Sporocytophaga myxococcoides: one gene and its partner. The protein of the gene in region 2 binds, or shares a complex with, the protein of the main gene of each other region. Links are inferred from orthologs where the notes say so. Each region holds a gene or a part of one and is shown on either strand. Other genes may lie near its edges.

Evidence for each region.
Region 1: the proteins of MYP_RS03615 (region 2) and accD are in contact, whole or in part, in a solved structure (PDB 8UXZ), measured with the Escherichia coli proteins. The link is inferred for Sporocytophaga myxococcoides from one-to-one orthologs.

Annotation. Positions count from the first base shown.
Region 1 is NZ_BBLT01000011.1:188,170-198,173, reverse strand. What follows is about bases 2,832-5,658. They hold accD (acetyl-CoA carboxylase, carboxyltransferase subunit beta), read left to right. Parts: upstream 2,832-3,717; coding sequence 3,718-4,599; downstream 4,600-5,658. Other genes in these bases: fbaA (class II fructose-bisphosphate aldolase), read right to left, coding at 4,685-5,658; MYP_RS21540 (class I fructose-bisphosphate aldolase), read left to right, coding at 2,832-3,671. Outside these bases: carB (carbamoyl-phosphate synthase large subunit), read left to right, coding at 1-2,175; MYP_RS21545 (DUF4834 family protein), read left to right, coding at 2,187-2,444; more of MYP_RS21540, read left to right, coding at 2,613-2,831; more of fbaA, read right to left, coding at 5,659-5,776; MYP_RS21525 (SprT-like domain-containing protein), read left to right, coding at 5,919-6,632; MYP_RS21520 (AsmA-like C-terminal region-containing protein), read right to left, coding at 6,832-9,837.
Region 2 is NZ_BBLT01000001.1:835,539-845,525, reverse strand. The notes cover bases 2,934-5,743. They hold MYP_RS03615 (acetyl-CoA carboxylase carboxyltransferase subunit alpha), read right to left. Parts: upstream 4,908-5,743; coding sequence 3,960-4,907; downstream 2,934-3,959. Other genes in these bases: MYP_RS03610 (glycosyltransferase), read left to right, coding at 5,264-5,743; MYP_RS03620 (MBL fold metallo-hydrolase), read right to left, coding at 3,000-3,845; MYP_RS03625 (patatin-like phospholipase family protein), read right to left, coding at 2,934-2,999. In the rest of the region: holA (DNA polymerase III subunit delta), read right to left, coding at 1-148; tyrS (tyrosine--tRNA ligase), read left to right, coding at 290-1,567; MYP_RS03630 (hypothetical protein), read right to left, coding at 1,607-2,056; more of MYP_RS03625, read right to left, coding at 2,223-2,933; more of MYP_RS03610, read left to right, coding at 5,744-7,060; MYP_RS03605 (transketolase), read left to right, coding at 7,331-8,200; MYP_RS03600 (transketolase family protein), read left to right, coding at 8,233-9,210; MYP_RS03595 (PQQ-dependent sugar dehydrogenase), read left to right, coding at 9,441-9,987. UniProt on the Escherichia coli protein: Component of the acetyl coenzyme A carboxylase (ACC) complex. First, biotin carboxylase catalyzes the carboxylation of biotin on its carrier protein (BCCP) and then the CO(2) group is transferred by the carboxyltransferase to acetyl-CoA to form malonyl-CoA.

The DNA of each region.
Region 1 (10,004 bases), on a different replicon or contig from region 2:
AAAGAATACGAACTTGAGCTTTTGAGAGATAACCTGGGCAATGTAATTATCATCTGCTCTATCGAAAACTTTGACCCTATGGGTATTCACACCGGAGATTCTATCACTGTTGCTCCGGCAATGACCCTGGCTGATACCACCTACCAGCACCTTAGAGACCTTGCCATCAAAATGATGAACGGCATTGGCCAATTTGCCGGCGGATGTAATGTACAGTTCTCTGTTAATCCTGAAGACGAGTCAGTCATTGCCATTGAAATCAATCCAAGGGTTTCTCGTTCATCTGCTCTTGCTTCAAAAGCAACCGGTTATCCCATCGCTAAAATAGCTGCTAAGCTTGCAATAGGCTATAACCTTGATGAATTAAGTAACGCTATTACAAAAACTACAAGTGCATTTTTCGAACCTGCACTTGACTATGTAATTGTTAAAATACCTCGTTGGAACTTTGACAAATTCAAAGGAGCAGACAGGCACCTGGGCTTACAGATGAAGTCTGTTGGAGAAGCTATGGGTATCGGAAGAAACTTCCAGGAAGCACTTCAAAAGGCTTGTCAATCACTTGAGATAAAGAGAAACGGAATTGGAGCAGATGGTAAGGAACTAACAAAACAGGATCAAATTCTGGAAAGCCTTGAAAATCCAAGCTGGAATAGAATATTCCATGTGCGCGATGCATTTGCTATGGGAATTCCTTTTAAAACTATCCATAAGCTTACTAAAATAGATCCATGGTTCTTGAATCAGATTGAGGAGCTTGTGGTACTTGAAAAAGAGATCCAAAAACACACAATAGATAATATTTCAAAAGACCTGTTGTTTACTGCAAAGAAAAAAGGCTATGCAGACAGACAAATAGCACATCTTTTGAGGTGTCTTGAAAGTGAGGTACACAAAAAGAGAACTGATTACAATATTCAAAGAGTATTTAAAGTAGTAGATACCTGTGCTGCGGAATTTGAGGCGAAAACACCATACTACTATTCCACTTTTGAAGGAGAGAACGAATCTGTCCGTTCTGATAAGAAAAAGATCATTGTGCTTGGATCAGGACCAAACAGGATTGGACAAGGTATTGAATTTGACTACTCATGTGTTCATGGAATCCTTGCAGCCAAAGAAGCTGGTTTCGAAACTATCATGATCAACTGTAATCCTGAAACCGTTTCTACTGATTTTGACATAGCCGATAAACTATACTTTGAACCTGTTTTCTGGGAACACTTGTATGATATCATTCAGCATGAAAAGCCTGAAGGGGTAATAGTTCAGCTTGGAGGTCAGACTGCACTTAAGCTTGCGGAAAAACTGGAGCGTTACGGAATAAAAATCCTCGGAACAAACTATAAATCGCTTGATCTTGCTGAAGACAGAGGAAGCTTTTCAACTCTTCTGAAAGAAAACAATATTCCATACCCTAAATTTGGCGTTATTCAAACTGCTGATGATGCTATTGAATTAAGCAAAGAGCTGGGATTCCCGCTTCTTGTAAGACCTTCATATGTATTGGGTGGCCAAAGCATGAAGATCGTTATCAACGAGAAAGAATTGGAGCAGCATGTAGTGGACATACTGAGAGATATTCCGGAAAACAGAGTACTGCTTGATCATTTCCTTGAAAATGCTTTGGAAGCTGAAGCAGATGCAATATGTGATGGAGAAGATGTTTACATCATTGGAATAATGGAGCATATTGAACCTGCAGGTATTCACTCCGGAGATTCTCATTCTGTTCTGCCTCCTTTTAACCTAAGTGAAAATGTAATTAAGCAAATTGAGGATTATACCAAAAGAATTGCAATTGCTTTAAATACTGTAGGATTGATAAATATCCAGTTTGCTGTAAAAAATGAAGTAGTATACGTAATCGAGGCAAATCCAAGAGCTTCAAGGACTGTCCCTTTTATTTGCAAAGCTTATGACGAGCCATATGTAAATTATGCAGCAAAAGTAATGCTTGGTGTAAATAAGGTTAAAGACTTCAATTTTAATCCTAAAAAGCAGGGATATGCTATCAAAATACCTGTATTTTCATTCAACAAATTTCCTAATGTAAATAAGGAACTTGGTCCGGAAATGAAATCAACAGGCGAAGCAATCTACTTCATTGATGATTTGCAGGACGACTATTTCTTAAAACTTTACTCTGAAAGGAACTTATACCTCAGCAGGTAGTTTATAGATATATGTTTAAAGTCTTAATTTCAATATTTCTTATTTATCTGGCAATTAGATGGCTCACAAAGCCATTGTTAAGGTACGCTATTGAGCGAATGGTTAAAAAAATGGCTGAACAACAAGGTTTTACCACAAATAACCAGGAGCCGGTACGTCCCAGAAAAAAAGAAGGGACGATAGACATTGATTATGTTCCTAAAAATCAGAAGAAATCGGGAAGATCGCCTTCTGAGGGGGAATATGTAGACTATGAGGAAGTAAAGTAAAGCTATCCTTTTAAAAAAATACTCTGAAATCATTAAAACACCTGCCTGATAATCAACTGATTTTCAGTCAGGTGTTTGTAAATCGTCTAAATTTGGAGGATTTGAAAAAAAAGATATCTTTGCTTTTCTGTATTGGATAAAAAGTTTCTCATCACAATAGAAGAAGAAATGTCCTACAATAAGATATTAAGTCTGCTCGGAAATGATGCGGATTACCTCCTGAAGCATCAATGTGAGACAATAAAAAAGCAATCGATCCGAAACCCTACGCCTGATTATGTAGATGAATCGTTTGCATTGTCTAATCGCCCAACGCCTGTCCTTAGAAGTCTTGCCGCAATGCTTGGACATGGAAGATTGTCCGGAACCGGTTATATATCCATTTTACCTGTAGACCAGGATATAGAACATACAGCTGGAGCTTCATTTGCTCCTAATCCAATTTATTTTGATCCGGAGAATATTATTAAACTAGCAATTGAAGGGGGCTCCAACGCCATAGCAAGTACTTTCGGGACGTTAGCCATCAATGCCAGAAAATACGCCCATAAAATTCCTTTTATAGTAAAAATCAATCACAACGAACTACTTACTTACCCGAATAAATACAATCAGATTATGTTCGGGAAAGTAAAAGAAGCATGGAATCTTGGAGCAGTTGCGGTAGGAGCTACCATATATTTCGGATCTGAAGAAAGTAATAGACAGTTAATTGAAGTTTCCGAAGCCTTTGAACATGCACATGAACTCGGAATGGCGACCATATTATGGTGCTATACTAGAAACAATTCTTTCAAAAAGGACGGTGTTGACTATCACAATTCAACAGATATGAGCAGTCAGGCAAACCATATAGGAGTGACCATACAGGCTGACCTTATCAAACAAAAGTTACCAGAGACCAATGGAGGCTTTAAGGCACTTAATTTCGGAAAATACGACGAAAAAATGTACACTGACCTTTCATCAAACCATCCTATTGACCTTACCAGATATATGGTAGCTAATTGTTATTCAGGCAAAATAGGTTTGATCAATTCAGGAGGAGAATCAAAAGGTGATAATGATCTAAAAGAAGCTGTAAAAACAGCAATCATTAATAAAAGAGCCGGGGGGGTTGGACTTATTTTAGGCAGAAAAGCCTTTCAAAAACCATTTTCTCAAGGAGTGGAACTTTTAAATGCGGTTCAGGATGTCTACCTGACCAAAGAAATAGACTTAGCTTAAGAATTATAATTAACAGTGAAAATAAACAAACTAAACGAATAAGGGGATGACTTGGTTTAAAAGAACAGAAAAGGGAATTCAAACACCTACAGAACTGAAAAAGGAAGTTCCTGATGGGCTTTGGTATCAGTGTCCCGAATGCAAAAAAGTCATGCAGACCAGTGCTCATGTACTTAATTCCTATACTTGTATTGAGTGTAATTATCACGCCAGAATAGGCTCCAAAGAATACTTCGAACTGATTTTTGATGATAATCAATTTACTGAATTAGATCCTACTCTTAGCTCTTCTGACCCATTGGAGTTTACAGACAGCCAGGCTTACCCAGACAGGATTAAAGCTTCACAAAAAAAATCAGGCCTTAAAGATGCTGTAAGGTCTGCTGTAGGAAAAATGAATGGAATTGAAATTGTTATTTCCTGCATGGATTTTAAGTTCATTGGTGGTTCAATGGGGTCTGTGGTAGGTGAAAAAATTTCAAGAGCTATCGATTATTCAAGAAAGCATAAAATCCCATTTTTAATGATCAGTAAATCTGGGGGAGCCAGAATGATGGAAGCCGGATTTTCACTTATGCAAATGGCTAAAACTTCGGCTAAACTTGCACTTCTTGACAGAGAAAAAATTCCTTACATTTCATTAATGACAGATCCAACGACCGGAGGGGTAACTGCTTCTTATGCAATGCTTGGTGATTTCAATATATCTGAACCCGGAGCTTTGATTGGGTTTGCCGGACCGAGGGTAATCAGGGAAACTATTGGAAAAGACCTTCCTGAAGGCTTTCAATCTGCGGAATTCTTATTGGAACATGGATTCCTTGATTTTCTTGTTGACAGAAAAGAACTTAAATCAAAATTAACTGATCTCCTGATCATTCTTAAAGGTAAAGTTACCGAAGTACCGCAGGAAAATATTAAAGCATAGTTATTAAATAAAAAGCCCCCGACATGTCAGGGGCTTTTTATTTATATTTTAAATCCTTCAAATAAAGAAGAAGAATTCATCTGAATTACAATTTAGCATTGACATTGATTGCATTCAAATCTTCAAATGACTGCTTCAATCTAGCTACAAGAGTTTTCTCACCCTCTCTTAACCAAACTCTCGGATCGTAGAATTTCTTGTTAGGCTGATCTTCCCCTTTAGGGTTACCGATCTGGCCTTGAAGATATCCTTCATTCTTCTTGTAGTAGTTTTTCACTCCATCCCAATAAGCCCACTGAATATCAGTGTCGATATTCATTTTGATAGCACCATAAGAGATTGCTTCTCTGATTTGTTCCTGGCTAGATCCAGATCCACCGTGGAATACAAAGTTGATTGGTTTTTCAGCGCTCAGATTGAATTTCTTCTTAACATATTCTTGAGACTTATTAAGAATTTTTGGCTCAAGCTTAACACTACCCGGCTTATAAACACCGTGAACATTACCAAAAGCAGCTGCAATTGTAAATTTGTCACTGATTTTAATAAGTTCTTCGTAAGCGTAAGAAACTTCTTCAGGCTGAGTATAAAGTTTAGAATTATCTACATCTGAATTGTCTACTCCGTCTTCTTCTCCACCTGTTACACCAAGCTCGATTTCAAGAGTCATTCCTAGTTTAGACATTCTCTTAAGATATTCTTTGCAGATTTCTATGTTCTCTTCAAGAGGCTCTTCTGACAAGTCGATCATGTGAGATGAGAACAAAGGTTTTTTGTATGCTTTGAAAAAATCCTCACCTGCTGCAAGCATACCGTCTATCCATGGAAGAAGTTTTTTTGCTGCATGGTCAGTGTGAAGGATTACAGGAACACCATAAACCAAAGATAATTGGTGTACATGGTGAGCTGCAGAAATAGAACCTGCTATAGAAGCCTGCTGTTTGTCATTTGGAAGAGATTTTCCAGCGTAGAACTGTCCACCACCGTTTGATAACTGGATAATTACAGGAGAGTTAACTTCTTTTGCAGTTTCCAAAACAGCATTCACAGAGTTAGTTCCTACTACGTTCACTGCAGGAAGTGCAAACTGATGTTTTTTTGCTGCTTCGAAAATCTCCTGAACCTGATCTCCTACTACAACTCCATTTAGAGCGGATGTTTTTATATTTTCAACCATACTTATTTAATTTAAAAATTCTTAAGGAGCTAATATAACAATTTTAAAGCTTTCTTATATCATAGATACACCATAAGTTGAAAATTTAGACCATTTTTTGCAAAACTTTTCCCGCTCTGGCATGTAATTTCAAAAAAAGGGTATGAAAAATAAGCGGAAAAGTCCCATTATTACCAGGAATAAAAAATCCTTACATTCCCATGCCACTGTTCCTGTAAATTCTTATTTTAAAATTCTATTTACTCCTAAAATGCAGGATAATTTACTTATTTCAGTTTTTGAAAAACATCTTCCGAAAGGAACAGTTTCATATTGTTACAAGCTTTGGTATGAAAATCACTTTTACTTCAGATTAACCCGAAGAAGAGAGTCAAAACTCGGTGACTATAGATACGACCCTCGCACAAAGGAACATACTATAACTCTTAATCACGACCTAAATCCTTATTCATTTCTTGTCACCTATCTGCATGAGGTTGCACACCTCAAAGCACAGATCCGTTACGGAAACAGGATAAAACCTCACGGTGAACAATGGAAAGCCATATTCTCAGAATTATTGATACCTATATTCGAAAGGCATGATTTCCCTGCTTCCTTATCAAAAGCTTTAAAAGATTATATCGCCGACCCTAAAGCTTCTACATGCTCAGATACAAATCTCATGATGGCTTTAAGGGAATTTGACAAAGATGATAACCTTGTTTATCTATCCGAGCTTACAGAGGGGCAGCGATTCCGATTGGGAAGAAAATTTTTCATTAAAGGCAAACTTAATCGGACAAGATATATATGTAAAGAATGCAAGAGTGGGAAAAGTTATTATGTATCTGAAGTAGCTCTTGTGGAAATATAAAAGTAGTAAGTTTTAAGTAGTAAGTTATAAGTGATTTTCTAAGAATTTAATACTTTGCTCTTTTTGAAAAGTGCGGAAAGCGAAAGACGGAAAGCTTAAAGTAATAAGTAATTTTCTTATAACTTAAAACTTATCACTTAGAACTAAAAAGAGGTTGCTTCTTGTGAAACAACCTCTTTCTTTTTTGTTATACTTTTAATTAAAATTTGGGAAGCTTTTTAAGCTGATCTTTAACGCCTTTTTCAGCTTCTTTCTTCAGTCTTTCCTGTTCTGCTTTCTGCTTTTCTTCGGCTTCTTTCTTTATTCTCTCCTGCTCTGCCTTTACTTTTTCTTCAGCAGCCTTCTTAGCCTCTTCAGCTTGCTTCTGAGCTTCCTGGATCTGAGCATTGTTTTTAATTTCTTCTTTTACTTTGTTCTCAACAGCAGTCTTTACCTGCTCTTTTCCTTGCTGCTGAACGCTGCTCCCTGCTATACCAACTTTTGGATCGCTGTTGGTTCCCCCTATTTTCAGATCAAGCTTTATGTTGTCCGAACCTGATGAAGGCTGACCTGTGATCTTTCCTAAAGCTGAATTTACAGCAGAGCCTAAAGCTCCTGCAGGAACATCCATTTTTACAATGTAATCAAGACCACCATCAAATCCGGAGGCGCCGCCAATATTCATTTTGAAGTTACCAGCATTTACATCAAACGGTTCAACCTTTAACTTACCTCCTTCGATTTTGAAATTCGCAATCACATTTTTTACTCCAAGAGGGTTAAGCTCTTTTACCATAGTAAGCTTGCTCATTGTAGCCAAAACAGGGTTGTCTTTAATAGTTGCATTAGGAATTGCAAGGCTTCCAGCTCCTGACATGGTAGGATAAAGCGGATTCATATATTTATCCATCTGACCATTTGTCTTCAGGGATAAAGAAACTACACCTTCCATATTTTTTGCCATTGGAGCAAATGTTTGTACTGTATTGAATGTCTTGAATGCCTCTTTGATCTGAATTTCTGTAATCTTCATATCAAAATCGAATGACGGCTTTTCTAAATCCTTAGTATTATACTCTCCTTTTGCCAGTAAGAAACTTCCGCCAAGAGAATTGAAAACAAGATTTTCCAGCCTTGCAATTCCATCTTTCATGATAATGTTACCTTTCAGATCTTTAAGGCTCATATTGTCATAAAGAACTTCTCCGATCTGGGACGCAAGGAAAAAGTCAATGTTCTTCGGAATTTCTACAAGTCCACTATCCACAGGTTCAGCCTGAGCTTGAGCAGTTGGGGCCTCTTCGTCTGTCATCCATTCATTCACATCAAATTTCTTTGAGTTAAAGCTCATATTTCCGCGAAGCACTGTATCCTGCTTTCCGAACATATAGCCCATGTAATTAGAGAAAAATCCCTTTACACTGATATCGCTTTTCCCAAGATAGCCATCCATATTATCAATGGTCATTTTATCAGGAGAAAGCGTAAAGCTTGCTGAAGAAAGAGCCATTCCCTGAGGAAAGTCTTTGCTTGAATACTTCAGGTTGGAAACCTTCATCGTACCGCTTGTAGAAGTTTTATCATACCTTCCGGCTTCCACATCAGACAATACCCCTTTCGTTGCAATATCTGCAATGATTCTGCCAGCAACGGTCATATCTTCAAGAGGATAGATCTTCGTCATCTTTGTAAGATCAATAATACCTTTAAGGTTCACGTCGTAAGCAGGATTATCAAAATTCTGAACATATGCCTTCATTTCAAACGGTTCTCCGTCCATCACCATTTTAAAGTTCTCCAGTGATGCTTTAGAGGTCGGCATATCACCTGAACTTTGTACGGCAGCATTAAAACTCATTTGCTCTAATGCAGCAGGGAAATCTTTCGTTTTAACATAACCATTCTGTAAGAACATCTTTGCATCAACCACTGGCATAAGTTTCAGAGAATCGCTATACATACCCTTCACTTTTACATCTGCCCCAAAAAGACCTTTCAAAGTTGTTCCTTCAATAGGATAAAATTTAGTTATATCATCAAGTTTTACTTTCGCAAGTAGATTGGCATCAATTTTATATGGATTCAATCCTTCTACAAGAGCACGGGCATCTACAGGGTTCTTATCCATATCCATGTGGAATTTCTTCAGATTGATAACCGTATTATCAATGATACCATCATTGTTAACAACACTCAGGTCAGTAGCAATATTGCTAATAGCGGAAGGAAGTGATGGATACTTCATGCTTCCGTTATCGATTTTAAGATTGAATGTAAATCCGGGAAGAGTAGTAGCTGTTTGTTTACCTTTTACAATTCCGTTAAATCCGACTTTACCTTCAGCCTTCAGATCATTATAATCTTTAGTATAAATGGCAGGAACAAGAGAGATAAGATTTTTGAAATCTGTTTCCTTTGCCTCATAAGTAAGATCATAGATGATATCATCACCTGGCATAGCAACAAGTCCGTCAAAACCGAAATCAAAATTATTGATCTTGATATTGTTTTCGAGGAACTTATATTCTGACTTTGGCATGTTAATATTCAGATTAAGGTTTGCTTCAACCTGATGTTTGTTCAGATAAGCAACATTATCAAATATAACAACAGTCTCTTTAGACTTAGTGTAGGTCTCAACATCATAAATGTCCTGAGTAATATCTCCTTTGCCAGTATGATTAAAGCCTCTTAGTTCAGCATACATAGGAAGAGATTTGTCTTCATAAATGATAAGACCATCTTCAATTTGCCACTTATCAAGTGCGATACTGAATTTAGAAGGTTCTTCAGGAGCTTTTTGAACAGTATCCTCAGGAGTTGATATGGCAATGTCCCAGCTCATTTTTCCATCTTTTGTTACATATGTTGCAACAATTGGCTTATTCAGATAAATGCTTTTAACTTTTATCTGATCTCCTGAAATAACGCTCATGATATCGGCTACCACTTTAAAACTCTTGGCAAAGAAAAGAGTGTCGCCTTTAAACTCTTCCTGCTTCCCGATAATGCCAAAATCATCAATGGAAATAGTTACGTTTGGAAAGTTTCTGATAAGTGACAATCCTAGTTTGTCTGAATCAAAAACTACAGTAGCGTTAACGCTTTTGGCAATCTGCTCATCTACTTTAGCTTTGATTTGATCTTTAAAAAGGAATGGAATTGTTAACAGGAGGATAAATAAAAATGCTATTATCCCCAGAAAAATAAGAATGCCTTTTTTCATTTGAATTGAATTAATTGATTTCTGTCAGATTTCTGTATAAATACTATAAATACAAAGAGTCCTAAATATAGGTTTTTTTTCTATACGATTTATCGGATAAAGATATTGCAGAGAAAGCTAAGGGAAGAAAAATAAATCGGAATTTGGTATGTAAAAAAAAAACAAAG
Region 2 (9,987 bases):
AGCCTTTCTCTGATTCATTGAGACAGTTTTTTTCAATAAAGTCGGAGATTGTGTCAATGAAATAAGGCTCTTCTCCTTGCAGAAAATAAACCGGAGCATATTTCCCGTTTTTAAGATCTTTAATTACACTCTCAGGACTTACAGCCACGATTTAGATATTTTGAATTTAACTGTTAAAGTTAAGTAATTTTTAATAACAGAGCCTAAATTATTATTATGACATTTACTGTTCTGCCTCTTCAGGAATCAATTGATTTTCCTATCTTTGCGATCTTTTAATATCTGAATAATGAAAAATTTTGTTGAAGAACTTAAATGGAGAGGCATGGTGCACGATATCATGCCAGGGACGGAAGAACTTCTGAATAAAGGAATTACAGCGGGTTACATAGGCTTTGATCCTACTGCATCATCACTTACAGTAGGTAATCTTGTTCAGGTGATGATCCTTGTTCACTTTCAAAACGCAGGTCATAAACCTGTTGCTCTGGTTGGAGGTGCTACCGGAATGATCGGAGATCCAAGCGGTAAATCAGAGGAGCGCAAACTGCTATCGGAAGAAACGTTAACTCATAATCAGAACTGTGTAAAAAAACAGTTAACGAAGTTTCTTTCTTTTACAGGAGAAAATGCGGCAGAGGTAGTTAACAACTATGACTGGTTTAAAGATTTTAGTTTTATAGGATTTTTAAGAGATGTTGGAAAACATCTGACAGTTAATTACATGATGTCAAAAGAGTCTGTAAAGAAGAGACTTGAAACTGGTATTTCTTTTACTGAGTTTTCTTACCAGTTGCTGCAAGGTTATGATTACCTTCATTTATACAAAAATAAAAACTGCCGTCTTCAAATGGGAGGTTCTGATCAGTGGGGCAATATTACTGCAGGAACTGAACTTGTCAGAAGAATGGAAGGAGGTGAAGCTTTTGCTTTGACCACCCCTTTGTTGACAAAAGCCGATGGTACCAAATTTGGAAAGTCTGAAGGAGGGAATATCTGGTTAGATCCTTCAATGACTTCTCCTTATAAGTTCTATCAGTTTTGGCTGAATAGTGCTGATGATGATGCAAAAAAATTCATTAGAATTTTCACATTAAAGACTAAAGAAGATATAGAAGCATTGGAGAAAGAGCATGAAACTGCTCCTCATATGAGAATACTTCAAAAGGCTTTGGCTGAAGAAATAACAACACGTGTACATTCCAAAGAAGATTATATTACCGCTGTTAAAGCTTCCGAAATACTTTTCGGCAAGTCTACAACAGAAGATCTTGAAAGTCTGGATGAAGACACTTTATTGTCAGTATTTGAAGGGGTACCTCAGGTAGAAATTACTAAAGATTTGCTGGCAGAAACACCTACTATTACTGATTTACTTTCAGTTGCTACCGGAAATGTAATTTTCACATCTAAAGGAGAGGCAAGAAAAATGATAACGGGTGGTGGCGTAAGTATTAATAAAATAAAAATCGAGTCGGAACAACGAATTGATTATAAATTACTTCAGGACAAATATCTGCTTGTTCAAAAAGGAAAGAAAAATTATTTCCTTTTAAAAGTTAATTAAAAGAACAAAAGTCCCGGAATTCGGGACTTTTTTAAAATTTCAGTGACCAGTTTCAGCCTTTTTTATAATCTCCTCAAAAAACATAATAGACCAGATTATATTGCCTTTATCTGCATATGGAATTATATCATCTAAGGTATTTTGTACCGCAGCAAGGTAGGTTCCTTTATTTTTCACTTCTTTCTCCACGTGGTCAAGATTCAAAGGTGTTTCAGGAATTCCCATTTCTTTTAAAGTAGCTCCTGGCTTAGATTGTAATGCCAAATAAGGAACAACTTCTGTAAGAATTTTAATTCTTTCCATGTATAGCTGAGTAAGTTCTAGTTTTCCAAGACCTTTCAACTCATCTTCAGTATGGTATTTAGTTAGTTTCGCATCAGCACTTACATAAGTATAAGGTGATGATTTTGATTTTGATTTGTCGTTTTGTGCGGAAACGGATGAAATTGCAGTATAAGCTAGGGCGGCAATTATTAAATGTTTCTTCATATCCTAAGATTGGATTTTTTTGCTTATCAAATATCCTAATAATTCACTTTTAATTCAAATAAAAACTGAAAAAATCCAAAACCTATAATTATTCAATTCAGGCTGGATTAGATAATAACTGTAATATAAACTTTACTTTTTTCAATAATAAAAATTTACTCGTTTACTAAGGTTTCTGCTTTAGAAAGGCATCTAGTTTTTCATTTTTACAAATCGTTTCTAAAGCACTTTCATATCCGATATTAAAAATTTCTTCCGCTTTACCCAAATCAAAAATCCTATATTTACACAAAGCCTGGGGTTCGATAACCAAATCACAATAATCTTTCCTCGGTTTTACGTTACAACCAACTGCCAGATTAAAAGTTCTTTCTACCATTGATTTTATTGATGTAACTTCATAACTGGGATTATTAGGATTCACATGAGCCCCAATGAGGAAATCTACTTTACCAATAAGAGGTTCAACAGGCAAATTATTAATAACTCCCCCGTCAACAAGTCTTTTTTCGCCATAAACAAATGGAGCAAAAAGCAATGGGATACAAGCAGATGCAAGTATTGGCTCAATCAGATTTCCACTGTCAAAATATATAGTTTTCCCTTCTTTTAAATCAGCTGCTGATATAAATAGCTTTATTTCAAGTTCTTCAAAAGTCAGACAAGGAAGATAAAGCTTATAAATTGGAATCAGTCTTTGCATATTTAAAAGTCCAAATTTGCTCCATGCTGGCCTGAAATACTTAAACATCCTGGGTTTCAAAAGGGTAGCAAGAATTTGTTCAGGTTTCAGTCCGGCAGCATATAATGCTCCAACTATTGCTCCTGAACTCACACCAGAAATCATATCCGGCTTTAATCCTTTTTCCTCTAATGCCTTTAAAATTCCAAGATGAGCAATACCCCTTGCCCCTCCGCCGGAAAGTGTCAATCCGATTTTCATTTACAACACTTCTTTTAATTTAAATGTATCTTTTACTCTAAATCCCTTTTCAGTTTCCTGAACAGTACAGCACTCATGTACAGAGTCATGCTCCAGAAACATGATGTAATCTTTGCTAATTGCATCTGTAAAAAAGAGTTCCTTTTCCTGCATTGAAATCAATGGTCGAGTATCATAGGCCATGATATAAGGAATAGGAATATGCCCAACTGAAGGCAACAGATCTGCAGCAAAAACGATTTTCTTTCCCTTATATTCTATAAGTGGAATCATCTGCTTGTCTGTATGTCCATCTACAAATAAAAAATCTATCGACCTGAAAGGTGTCTCCTCTCGGATCCCCACAAATTCAAGGTTCCCGCTTTCCCTAAGTGGAAATATATTTTCCTTTAAAAAGCTCGCCTTTTCTCTGGGATTTGGAATTGAAGCCCATTTCCAGTGATCTTCATTAGACCAATAAACGGCATTTTTAAAAGTCGGTTCAATTTTCGTTCTATCTTTATTATATACAGTAGCTCCTCCGCAATGATCAAAATGTAAATGGGTCAGTATCACATCCGTAATATCATTTTCAGAAAAACCTGCCTTATGAATAGATTTAATCAGAGTATCTTCACCATGCAAATAGTAATGGCGTAAAAAATTATCATCCTGTTTATCTCCAATTCCTGTATCTATTAATATGAGTTTATTCCCATCTTCTATAAGAAGACAACGCATAGCCCAGGTGCATAAATTTTTCTCATCGGCCGGATTAGTTTTTTGCCAAAGTGTTTTAGGCACTACACCAAACATAGCTCCGCCATCAAGTTTAAAAAATCCTGTATTTATTACGTGTAAATTCATGAATAATTGATCTAAAAAGTAATGTTATTTTATCGGATATTTATAAAAAACAAAAAGCTGTTTAGGTCCTAATTGTTTCCTAAACAGCTTTTAATATTTCTTCAGAAAATTGAATTATTCAACAAAGACTCCCATTGCACCAAATTTTTCAATTCTTTGAGCTATTCTTTCTTCAGATGAAAACTTTGATAATTCATCTATGCTATCAAGTATTACTTTTCTGATTTTTTTAGCTGTTCCAACAGGGTCTACGTGAGCGCCGCCAAGAGGTTCTTTGATAATATCATCAACCATTTTATTTTTATGCATATCGGTTGCTGTAAGTTTTAAAGCTTCAGCAGCCTGCTCTTTATAGTCCCAGCTTCTCCATAAAATGGATGAACAGGATTCCGGAGATATAACCGAATACCAGGTATTTTCCAGCATTAACACCTTGTCTCCAATTGCAATACCTAAAGCTCCCCCTGAGGCTCCTTCACCAATTATGATACATATTACCGGCACTTTTAGCAGAAACATCTCTTTAATATTTCTGGCTATAGCCTCGGCCTGGCCTCTTTCCTCTGCTTCAAGACCAGGGAAAGCTCCGGGAGTATCAATAAATGTAACAATAGGCACATCAAACTTTTCTGCCATTTTCATAAGGCGAAGGGCTTTTCTGTAGCCTTCAGGGTTAGCCATTCCAAAGTTTCTCAATTGTCTTTGTTTGGTATTTCTTCCTTTTTGGTGGCCAATAATCATTACAGAATGATCGCCGACCTGAGCAAGTCCACCAACCATAGCTTTATCGTCTTTTACTGAACGATCCCCATGCAACTCAATAAATTTATCAGCAATGGCATTGATATAATCGAGTGTATATGGTCTGTCCGGGTGTCTGGACAATTGCACTCTCTGCCATCTGGTAAGATTAGAGTAAGTTTCTTTTTTCAAAGTTTTGATTTTTTCTTCCAAAGATTTAACCGCAGAGGAAACATCAACATTATTTTCCTGAGCCAGCAACTTCATATCAATTAACTTAGCTTCCAGTTCCGCGATTGGTTTTTCAAAGTCCAATAACATATTTTGTTAACAATAGTATTACTGCAAATTTAGAAAATATAATTTCTGAACATATACCTCAATGTAACTTTAGATACTAACTCCTTAAAACCAAATAGTTATAATGTAAAATTTATTTTATTAAAAAAAAACTTTTTTTTCAAATAAATGATTTATAGGCTTTTTTGATTGCATCACAAAGAGTTTGAGGAACTAATAACATTCCAGACAAAACAATAGGACTTACAAAATATTTATAACATAAATACCTTTTTTTCGTTCTATTAGGTTGCTTTTATTTTCATATGTCTTTTTTAAAATTAATTTTGAAACAATTAAATAACCTAACATATTTTAAACTTTAAAGTAGTAGTTGAATGGATAAAAAACATGCAGATACCTTATTAGTAGAGATTGCCTGGGAGGTTTGCAATCAGGTGGGCGGAATATATACCGTCATTCGTTCAAAGGTCCCAAGCATGATTGAGAAGTGGGATGAAAACTATTGTTTGATCGGTCCATACGTCCATAGCAGAATGCCAGCTGAATTTGAACCTGTTGAAAACGAAGAAGATCCATTTTATCAAGCTGCCAAGCAACTCAGAAGTTTCGGATATGAAGTTCATTATGGCTACTGGCTTGTTTCTGGAAAACCCAGAGTTGTACTTTTAAATCCTTTTAGTATATACAATAAACTGAATGAAGTGAAGTATATTTTATGGGAACACCATGGAATTTCTTCTCCTGAAGGTGATGATCTTATAAATCAAGTCATTGCATTTGGACATTTAGTTAAATTATATTTTGCTGAGCTTACTCTTGTAACCGAGAAAAAAATCGTAGGTCATTTCCATGAATGGATGGCAGGGACTGCAATTCCGGCAATAAGAAGAGATAACTTACAGGCTACCACGGTATTTACAACCCATGCAACGCTTCTAGGCCGATACCTGGCAATGAATGATGCTCATTTTTATGACCATCTCCCCTTTTATGACTGGGAAAAAGAAGCTGTCAATTTTAACATAGAAACCTCTGTCAAAATAGAACGTGCTGCTGCCCATGGGGCACATGTATTTACTACAGTAAGTGAAGTAACTGCCAGAGAATGTGCTTCATTGCTTGGCAGAAATCCTGATCTCATATTGCCAAACGGTCTGAATATCGAACGTTTTACCGCTCTTCATGAGTTTCAAAACCTTCACAAGGAATACAAAGAAAAGATACACCAATTTATCATGGGGCACTTTTTTCACAGTTATTCTTTTGATCTGGATAAAACTCTATATTTCTTCACGTCTGGCAGATATGAATACAAAAACAAAGGTTTTGACCTAACTCTGGAAGCCTTAGCCAGACTAAACTGGAGGATGAGACAGGAAAATATGGATATGACTGTGGTCATGTTCTTTATTACCAAACAACCTTATCACTCTATAAACCCATCGGTACTGCAATCCAGAGCGGTAATGGAGGAAGTCAGACAAGATTGCAAAGCCATTGAAAAACAGGTAGGAGAAAGACTTTTCAATGAAGCGGCAGCGAGTGGTGACATCGCAATGCCAAACCTTAATAATTTTGTTGACGAATACTGGAGATTAAGATTAAGGAGAACACTTCAATCCTGGAAATCAAATCACCTGCCATTTGTAGTGACACATAATTTAGTTCATGATCAATACGATGATATCCTGAGCTTCCTGAGGACAGCCAATCTGGTCAACAACTGGTATGACAGAGTAAAAATCGTATATCATCCTGACTTTATATCTCCAACCAACCCATTATTCGGTATGGAATACGGTCAGTTCGTAAGAGGTTGTCATTTGGGAATTTTCCCAAGTTATTATGAGCCATGGGGATATACTCCTTTAGAGTCTATTGCAAGCGGAGTACCTGCAGTAACGAGTGATCTTTCCGGTTTTGGTGATTATATTCTTTCAAACATTCCTCAACATGAAGAAAAAGGACTTTATGTAGTTAACAGAAGATACAAGAGCTTTGATGAGGCTGCAAATCAACTTACCGATCAGCTATATTCATTTGTTAAATTTGCTAGAAGAGAAAGGATCACCCAAAGAAATCTGGTTGAAAGTTCGTCTGAGACATTTGACTGGAAAAATTTGTCTGTATACTATGAACGGGCCTATGATCTTGCTTTAAATTATTTATAATTTTTTTAAAGAGGCTGTATATTAAAGTACAGCCTCTTTTTATTTCTGCCTCTCCAACACATTTAAATTACTAAAATTCAAACCATTAATAAGCTCCCCCCAACTCATTTCCTGTTTATTTTTTGTTTTATCTGATTCCTGCTACCACTCCCATATAAAAATTAAAATTTGCTAAAAAATAATTGTTAAATTAGCAGTTTGATAAAAGATTTTCACTTGAGAATTCTCTTATTCAGAAAATAAATCGGATAAAACCAGGAACAATCATTTATGCTAATTGAAAATGTCGAAAAGACCACCACTGTGGAGGAGCTGAAGAAAATTGCTTCACAGGTGAGAAGAGATATTGTAAGAATGGTACATTGCTGCAGCTCAGGCCACCCTGGCGGGTCACTTGGTTGCGCAGACTATCTTGTTGCGCTTTATTTCAGAGAAATGAAGCATAATACCCAATTTAATATGGATGGGATAAATGAAGACCTATTCTTCTTATCAAACGGCCATATTTCACCGCTTTGGTACAGTGTCCTTTCAAGAGCAGGTTATTTCCCTGCTTCAGAGCTGGGAACTTTCAGAAAACTTAATTCCAGATTACAAGGACATCCTGCAACAGAAGAGCATCTTCCAGGAATCAGGATCGCTTCCGGTTCACTTGGACAAGGTTTGTCAGTAGCTGTAGGTGCTGCACAAGCAAAGAAATTAAATAAAGATAACAGACTGGTTTATGTACTAATGGGAGATGGAGAACAACAAGAAGGCCAGATTTGGGAAGCCTTAATGTATGCTGCTCATCACAAAGTAGATAACATAATTGCTGCAGTAGACTACAATGGACAACAAATTGATGGACCTTGTGATAAAGTGATGTCACTGGGAGATCTCAAAGCTAAATATGAATCATTTGGCTGGAGAGTTCTTGAATGTGCAGAAGGCAATAAAATGGAAGCCATTATAGAAACACTTCAAAAAGCAAAATCACTTACAGGACAAGGTCAGCCAATTGCAATTTTATTGAAGACCGAAATGGGCTATGGTGTTGATTATATGATGGGATCACATAAATGGCATGGTGCGGCTCCAAATGATGAACAACTGGCAAAGGCACTTGCACAACTTGAGGAAACTCTTGGCGATTATTAATCCATCTTAAAATTTTTATTGCTCTTAAGAAAATGAAGAAATTTACATTCGAAGAAAAAATAGATACAAGATCAGGATTTGGAGTAGGACTGGTTGAAGCAGGAAGATTAAACTCCAATGTTGTTGCTCTTTGTGCCGACCTTATAGGTTCATTAAAAATGGGAGATTTTATTAAAGAATTTCCTGATCGTTTTTTTCAGGTTGGAATTGCAGAAGCCAACATGATAGGTTTGGCTGCGGGATTAACCATCGGAGGCAAAATCCCATATACAGGTACTTTTGCAAACTTCTCTACAGGAAGAGTGTTTGACCAGATAAGACAATCAGTATCGTATTCTGAAAAAAACGTTAAAATCTGTGCATCTCACGCCGGACTTACACTGGGTGAAGACGGCGCAACGCACCAGATTCTTGAAGATATCGGAATGATGAAAATGCTACCTCATATGGTAGTAATCAATCCCTGCGATTTTAATCAGACTAAAGCTGCTACCATTGCCATAGCTAATCATTATGGGCCGGTATACCTAAGATTCGGAAGACCTGCTGTGCCAAATTTCACTCCAAAAGATCAGAAGTTTGAAATTGGAAAAGCACTTCTTTTAAATGAAGGGGCGGATGTTTCCATCTTTGCTACAGGTCATATGGTTTGGGAAGCAATAAAAGCTGGAGAGATTCTTGAGCAGAAAGGAATTGATGCTGAAATTATTAATATCCATACCATAAAGCCATTAGATACTGCTGCTATTCTTAAGTCTGTTCAAAAAACCAAATGCGCTGTCTCTGCAGAAGAGCATCAGGTTAGTGGTGGCTTGGGAGAAAGTATTGCTCAGGTACTTGCCAGAAATTATCCTTTACCCCTTGAGATTGTTGCGGTAAATGATAGCTTTGGAGAAAGCGGAACACCGGATCAGTTAATGGAAAAATATGGATTAACTGCAAATGACATTGTTAAAGCAGCAATGAAGGTGGTAGAGAGAAAGGCTGCAATGAAATCCTTAAGCGTATAACTTCAAAAGTTTTGAAAGTTTTGAAAAGAGGTTGTCCATTATAGGCAGCCTCTTTTTTTTTAACTTGAAAATGATTATTTTTTTTTCAAAGTTATAGTGTGGAGCAATTTGGCTTCCCCCTACACTACATTTCGATAAATTGATTTCATTAAGACTGCTAAAATTCTTAAATTGGACTTTATTTATAATTGATTGACTTTAAATCAACTAATTCTCTTTCTAAAAACACAATGACACATCAATTAAAGTTTTTATTAAAAACGGGACTGGTATTGCTGATCACCTTGTTTTCACAATTATCTTTCGCCAGAGATTATGAAGCTCCAAAAGCTCAGACCGCTCCGGTTATAGATGGAGTTGGGAACGATGCATGCTGGGCTTTAGCAAACTGGTATTATATTGATCAGACTTGGCTGGGCTCAACACCAACAGCAGCAGACTTTTCAGGTAGATTTAAAGCTGCTTGGGATGCCGATAAACTTTATATTTTAGGTGAAATTACAGATAATGTACTAAGCGACAAAACAGCTGCACCGCTTGTAAATTATTGGGAGGATGATTGTTTTGAAGTTCTCCTGGACGAAGATAAATCCGGTGGAGATCATGAAAAAAACTACAATGCCTTTGCTTATCATATTTCAACCTTGTTAGATGCTGTGGATATTGGCACTGATGGCAACGCTCGCCTTTTCAACGATCATGTCAATGTTAAATGGACTAAAAACGGAGACGTATATACTTGGGAAGTAGCTATTACAGTTTATACTGATGCTTTTG